DNA from 2 places in the Glycomyces sp. NPDC048151 genome. Region 2 is predicted to be linked to the other one. Evidence: riboswitches for the same ligand, from Rfam matches in the RefSeq annotation. Region 2 holds a riboswitch; the other holds the start of a gene.
What was found. Region 2 has a riboswitch for thiamine pyrophosphate ahead of ACGGCP_RS11800 (ECF transporter S component). Riboswitches for the same ligand answer to the same signal wherever they lie in the genome.
Positions count from the first base shown of each region.

Region 1 (3,397 bases), on a different contig from region 2:
GAGTCGACCTCCTGAGTCGGTGTGGGTTCGGCCACTTTGGAGTCGTGATCGGGTCCGCGCGCGCCGTTCTTGTCGGACCCTGGCGCGACCATTGGTTCGGGGGCGCCTGCGAACGGCGGCCCAGGGAGCTTCAGGCTGCCTTCGAACCGTTCTTCGTCGGCCGCGGCGCGTTGCGGCGAACCGGTCGGCCGCGGTGTTCGCGCAGGCCCGAAGCGCAGCGGGTCGAAGGCCGCCGGGGCGGCCCGGTCGTTTCCGGTGAGCAGGGCCGCGACCGCGGTGGCGGTGGCCGGGATGAGGGCGATGCCGTTGCGGTAGTGGCCGGTCGCGGCGACGGTGCGTTCGTCGAGGCGGCCGATGAGCGGCAGGTTGTCGGGGGTCCCGGGTCGGAAGCCGACGCTCACTTCGTCGAGGTGGTATTCGGCGATCTCGGGGACGAGCTCCATCGCGTGGCGCAGCAGGTCGTGGACGGCCCCGGCGGTGCCGGTGCGGCGGTCGAAGCCGCGCTCGTCGCTGGTGGCGCCGACGACGACTTCGCCGCTGTCGCGGGTCACGATGTAGATCGGGTGGCCTTTCACGAAGCCGCGCACGGTGGTTCGTGGCGTCGGCTGGTCGCCGACGGCGCGGAGGCGCAGGACCGCGCCGCGCACCGGCCGGACTGGCAGATGCCAGCGAGTGGTCGTGGAGGCCTCGTCGGGCAGCACGACGCCGCCCGCGCCCGCGCCCGCGCCCGCGCCCGCGCCCGCGCCCGCGCCCGCGCCCGCGCCCGCGCCGACAAACCTCGCCGATCCGCATCCGGCGGCGATGACCACCTGGTCCGCGTCGAGCGCCGAAAGGTCATCGACGTGTCCGGCGCGCAGATCGACCCCGGCACGCTGGGCGGCGGCCAGTAGTGCGTCATGTACTACTCGCGGATCGACGGCGCGGTCCTCCGGCGCGAGCACGCCGCCGCGCACTCGGTGGCTCAGCAGCGGTTCGACTCTGCGAGCGGCGCGCGCCGTGAGCGGCTCGACGTTCCTCGCGGTGAACCGGTAGAGCTCGGCCTGGCGGTCGACTTCGGCGCGGTCGCCGTCCTCGATGCCGACCACGAGGGTCGGCACGTCGCGGAAGCCGATCGTGAGCCCGGAGGCGGCTTCGAGTTCGCGGGCGAAGCCGGGCCAGGCGTCGGCCGATTCGGCCATGAAGGGACCGAGGGCCTCTTCCCCGTAGTGAGCTTCGGTGACGGGGGCGATCATGCCTGCGGCCACGCGCGAGGCGCCCGAACCCGGGTCGGGGTCGTGCACGACGACCTCGGCACCCGCCTGGGCGGCCCGCCACGCGACGGCGAGCCCGATCGATCCAGCGCCGACGACGGCGACGCGCATCAGCCTTCGCCCGTCCCTCGCAGGAGGCCGATTTCGGGCGAGTCGGAACCGTGAAGGCAAACGGCCGAGCGGTCGGCATCGGGCGAGCCGGATCCACCGAGACGACCGGCGGAGCGGTCTGCGGCGAACAGCGGTTCATCGCGCCCAGTCCGGTCCACCGAATCCCGGTTGCCGATCGCCGAGCCAGACCCGTCTGCGGTGCGGCGCGGCTCCTCAGGGCGCAGGTCGCCGCGGCCGAACCCATCCGCGTCGCGTCGCGATCCGACGCCGGGACTGCCGCTCTCCTCCCCAACGGCCGCAAGCAGTTCGGCCGTCGCCGCGCGCGGGTCCGCCGCCGTCGAGACCGCGCCGACCACGGCCACGCCGTGGGCTCCCGCCTCGCGGCACAGTGCGGCGCGTTCGGCGGTGATGCCGCCGATGGCGATCACCGGGAGGTCGACGGCCTCGCACACGGCGGCCAGTCCTTCGAGCCCGATCGGCTGCGGCAGACCGGATTTCGTCGTGGTGCCCCAGACGGGCCCGACGCCGAGGTACGTGGCCCCGGCCCGCCGCGCAGCCCGCGCGGATTCGGGGTCGCGGGCGGTGCCGCCGATGATCGAGGCGGCGGGGAGGACGCGCCGGGCGGCGTCGATCGGGAGGTCGTCGGCGCCGAGGTGGACGCCGTCAGCGCCGACGGCCTGCGCGATGTGCACGCGGTCGTTGACCAGGCAGAGCGCCCCGTAACGGTCGCACAGCGCGGCGATGGCGGTGGCGAGGTCGAAGGCCGCGCGGTCGGTGTAGTGGTCCTCGGGCCGGACCTGGACGAGCCGGGCCCCGGCGATCAGGGCCGCTTCGACGACGGCGATCGGGAGCGCACCGGCGGGGCCGCGGGTGTCGGTGATGACGTGAAGTCGGGGTAGACGAGTAGCGCGCATAGCTCCTTCTCCCTGCGCCAGCATGATCTGGATCAGGTTCGACGGTCGGGACTACCCAGTCCCCTCTCAGCCCGATGCATCGGACTCCCGTGGGTTTTATTCGTTTACGGCCGCTACGCTACGTCATCGCGAGCGATCCTCGCAAGGGCGGTGTCAGGAAGTGGACACCGCCCCGAAAGCGGCTACGCGCCGGTCGCGTGGTGCCGGAAGCGGTCGGCGACCTCGGTCCGGACCCGTTCGAGGCCGTCGGCGGTCTCCTCGAGCCGCCACAGCCCCATGGTGAGCCGGTGCGCCTCGCGCGGCAGCTCGGAGTGCCGGTATGTCCACTCGTACATGTCGAACAGCGGCCACCACGTGTACCCGATCACGTCGACGCCGGACGCGCGCAGGCCGTGCAGCGCGGCCACCGACTCGTCGAGCCACGCGATCCGCTCCTCGACCGAGCCGGTCACGCAGGTCTCGGTGAGCATCACCGGCGCCCCGTAACGGGCGGCGGCCTCGCGGACGAGCTCGTTCATGCCCTCGACGCCGTCGTCGCGGAACGGACGCGGGTCGCGGAATCCTCCACTGTGGAAGACTCCGGCCTCGAAGACCTCGGTTGAGTGGCGCGGGTAGTAGTTCACGCCCATGACGTCGGGCAGCACGGGCGCCTCGGCGAACCACGCGAAGTCGTCGTCGCCCCATCCGTTGGCGCGCAGGTGCTTCTCAAGTGGATGATCGGCGTCGACGCGGCCGGTGACGAGGTCCTCGACGAGGAAGACCTGCTCCTTGAGGCGGGCCGCGTGCTCGCGGTGCTCGGGCGCGTCGGTGTCGCCGACGTAGCGCATCCCGGCGTCGACGTGGACGAAGACGCCCCGGTCGCCGAGCACGTCCCGCATGGCCCGCTGGGCGAGCACGAAGCCGCGGCCGAGCTGCCCGACCATGGTGCTGAGCCCCTGCGTCCCAGAGAGATAGGGAGGCCAGTACGCGTACTCGCCGGAGAACAGCGCGTGGATCATCGGCTCGTTCACCGGCGTGTAGTCGGTGACGCCGAGGTGCAGGTAGCGCTCGGCGACCTGCGCCGAGTACTCGGCGACGAGCTTCGGGTAGTCCGGGTTCGCGAACTGGTCGTCGAGCCACAGT
Region 1 is NZ_JBIDBB010000003.1:251,726-255,122, reverse strand. It holds gene ACGGCP_RS07825 (FAD-dependent oxidoreductase) at 1-1,361, opposite strand, end outside; partial or broken gene thiE (thiamine phosphate synthase) at 1,652-2,275, opposite strand; TPP riboswitch at 2,268-2,374, opposite strand; gene ACGGCP_RS07815 (family 1 glycosylhydrolase) at 2,458-3,397, opposite strand, start outside.
Region 1: it holds a riboswitch for thiamine pyrophosphate, as region 2 does, so the genes downstream of both, thiE (thiamine phosphate synthase) here and ACGGCP_RS11800 (ECF transporter S component) in region 2, are expected to answer to the same signal.

Region 2 (3,397 bases):
CGAGCGGGCCGGGTGGGGAGCGGCACGCCGGGGACCCAGACGCCTTGGGCGGCGAGGTGGTCGCCGTGTTCGGCGAGGACGGCCGCGGCGGGGCCGTCGGCGAGGAGGGTGCCGCCGGGGCCGAGGGCGATGACGCGGTCGACCAGGTCGAGGATCTCGGCGACGCGGTGCTCGACGACGATGAGGGTGGCCTCGGTGGCGGCGAGCGCGGCGCGCAGTGCGTCGCGGACCTCTTGGGCGCCTTCGGGGTCGAGGTTCGCGGTGGGCTCGTCGAGGAGGATGAGGTCGGGGCGGCGGGCGAGGACGCCGGCGAGGGCGAGGCGCTGCTGCTCGCCGCCGGAGAGGGCGTGGGTGGCGCGGTCGGGGCCGTAGGGGAAGCCGACGGCTTCGAGCGCTTCGTGAACGAGGGGCCAGATCCGGTCGCGGGGGACGGCCTGGTTCTCGAGGCCGAAGGCGACGTCGTCGCCGCTGCGGGCCATGACGAGCTGCGTCTCGGGGTCCTGGAAGAGGATGCCGGCCCGGTCGCGCTGCTCGGCGGCGGGTTTGCCGTCGATGAGGACGTCGCCGTCCTGCTCGCCGGAGTCCTCGGTGAGGAGTCCGGCGAGCGCGGCGAGCAGGGTGGATTTGCCGGACCCGGAGGGGCCGAGCAGGAGGACCCGCTCGCCGGGTTCGACGCGGAGGTCGACGCCCGCGACGGCTTGGGCGCGGCGTCCGGCGTGGCGCCAGGCGAAGCCGCGGAACTCGACCGGGATCATGTCGGACTCAGATCCGCTGGCGTTCGCGTCCGGCCGGGAAGCGGTCGAGGACGCCGGTGGGGAGCATGGCCTTGACGAGGGCCTTGGAGCCGAGTCCGGCGACGACGGCGCCGGAGAGCATGGCGAAGGCGATGTAGGGGACCTTGAACGCCCACAGCGACGTGTCGGGGTAGGAGACGAACACGTCCCACATGGTCGCGCCGAAGGCGGCGAGGGCTCCGGCTGCGGCGGCGATGAGGGTGCCGTAGCGGCGGTAGCGTCCGGCGGCGAAGGCGAGTTCGCCGCCGAGGCCCTGCACGAGGCCCTGGTAGATGACGAGGACGCCCCAGTAGGAGCCGAGCAGGGCCGAGACGGTGGCGGCGAGGCCCTCGGTGAGGAGGCCTGCGCCCATGCGCCGGACGATGAGCGGGGCGAGCACGGCGGGGATGAGCCAGACGCCGTAGAGGATGCCCTTGAGCGGGGGCAGGAACGCGAGGACCGGTTCGAGTCCGGCCCACACGAAGTTCCAGGCCCAGAAGACGATGCCGAAGGCGACGGCGAGGACGGCGCAGGTGAGGATGTCGACGGTGCGCCAGCGTCCGGGGCTGGAGAGGGCGGGGCTGTCGGGCATGGGCTTGCCTTTCGAGGTTGCGGGCATTGCGCGACAGCGGCGACGACTTCCTACGCCGGTATTACCCGGATCAGGTGTGAGGGTCTGCGGTCGGTTCCGCACTCTCAGCCAATCGGCTCCCCTGTCAGCTTCGACGTTAACACCAGGAGGCGGCTCGTTAGCCGAGGCGATCCCGCCAGGTGGCGTCCGACGCGCGGCGGGGGCCGTCGCCCGCGCTCGGTAGATTGCGGGGGTGACGTCTGAAGCGGATTGGGAGCGGGTGCGGCGGGTCGTGGAGGCGCTGCCGGAGGGCACCTGGACTTCGTACGGGGACCTGGCGGAGCTGATCGGCACGGGCCCGCGGCAGGTGGGCGCGTACATGCGGGACGGGAACGTGGCGCGGGCCTACCGGGTCCTGACCGCTGGCGGCACGGTCTCGGAGGGGTTCCGCTGGGCGGACGGCCGCACCGGCCGGGACGTGCCCGACCTCCTGCGCGCCGACGGCGTCGCGGTCAGCGCGAAGGGCCGCGCCGACCGCGCGCAGCGCATGTCGGTCTACGATCTGAAGCTCCTCGCGGCCGAGCTCGACAAGGAGCTCGGCGAGGACGAGCCGACACCAGACGACGAGGAAGACTGGAAATAACCCGCTAAATGGTGATATTTCCGGTCTTAGGGACCCCTGGCGCAAAAGTACTCCTCGGGTGTGACATCGCCCTTTCGAACAAGAGGCGAGCAAGCCTCAGTGCAGTGCCTCGTCCGGGGCGGTCAGCCGCCATGAGGTGAACGCGACCGTGAGCCCGGCGCGGGACGGCGCGCAGCAGTAGGGCCCGGCCTTGGCCGCGAGGTGCGGGGCGAGCGGGGCGAGGCGCACGAGCCGCCAGGGCTCGTCGTCGGCGCGGGCGCGGATGACGACCGCGTCGTCGAGGCGGGAGGCGCGGATTGTGACCTCGCGTCCGGCCCACTCGGGGACGGGCGCGACCGACCAGTCGGACTTCTCCGCGGTGACGACCGCGCCGACCTGCGGTGCGCCGTCGGCGAACTCGACCCCGGCCTTGATCCAGTGGTCGGCGTCGACCCGGACCATGAGGCCCGCCTGGTCGAACTGCGCCTCGAACGACGCGATGAAGCTCACCTCGACGGCCCGGGCGCGGTCCCAGGCCTCCAGGAGCGCGTGCTCGTCCTCGTGGACGAAGCCGTACCCGGTGTGCCGCCACGCGTCGCTGCCCTCGGCGGCCGTGACGAGCAGCCTGCCGTCCGACTCCTCCGCCGCGACCGGCAGCGCCGTCCAGGCGCCTGACTTCCAATGGATCTCGATCGGTGCCGTGTTGTCCATCGGCCCGAGCCTACTGTCGTCACGGTCCGTCACACCAGTGCGGTACAACGGTCCCTATGGCAGGAACAGCGACGCTCAGAGACGAAGCCGAGACACTGCTGCGCGCCCTCGCGGGCGAGCACGCGCGGCTGCGCGAGGACCAGTGGCGGGCCATCGCGGCCCTCTGCGACGAGGACGAACCGGGCCGGCGCGTGCTCCTGGTGCAGCGCACCGGGTTCGGCAAGTCCGCCGTGTACTTCACGGCCACCTCGCTCCTGCGCCGCCGCGGCGCGGGCCCCACCGTGATCGTCTCGCCCCTGCTCGCGCTCATGCGCAACCAGATCGAGGCCGCCGCGCGCGCCGGGGTGCGCGCCCGCACCATCAACTCGGCCAACCCCGAGGACTGGGACGCGATCGCCGAGGCCATCGCCGAGGACACTGTGGACGTGCTGCTCATCAGCCCCGAGCGGCTCAACAACCCCGCGTTCCGCGACTACCAGCTGCCGAAGCTCGCCGCCGGGTGCGGCCTGCTCGTCGTCGACGAGGCCCACTGCATCTCCGACTGGGGCCACGACTTCCGGCCCGACTACCGCCGCATCGCCACCTTCATCGACGACCTCCCCGGCAGCGTCCCGGTCCTGGCGACCACCGCCACCGCGAACGCCCGCGTCTCCGACGACATCGCCGAGCAGCTCGACAAGAAGGACGCCGCCACGCTCGTCCTGCGCGGCAGCCTCGACC
Region 2 is NZ_JBIDBB010000004.1:422,721-426,117, reverse strand. It holds gene ACGGCP_RS11805 (ABC transporter ATP-binding protein) at 1-755, opposite strand, end outside; gene ACGGCP_RS11800 (ECF transporter S component) at 763-1,365, opposite strand; TPP riboswitch at 1,396-1,498, opposite strand; gene ACGGCP_RS11795 (MGMT family protein) at 1,598-1,987, shown strand; gene ACGGCP_RS11790 (DUF1349 domain-containing protein) at 2,084-2,677, opposite strand; gene ACGGCP_RS11785 (DEAD/DEAH box helicase) at 2,734-3,397, shown strand, end outside.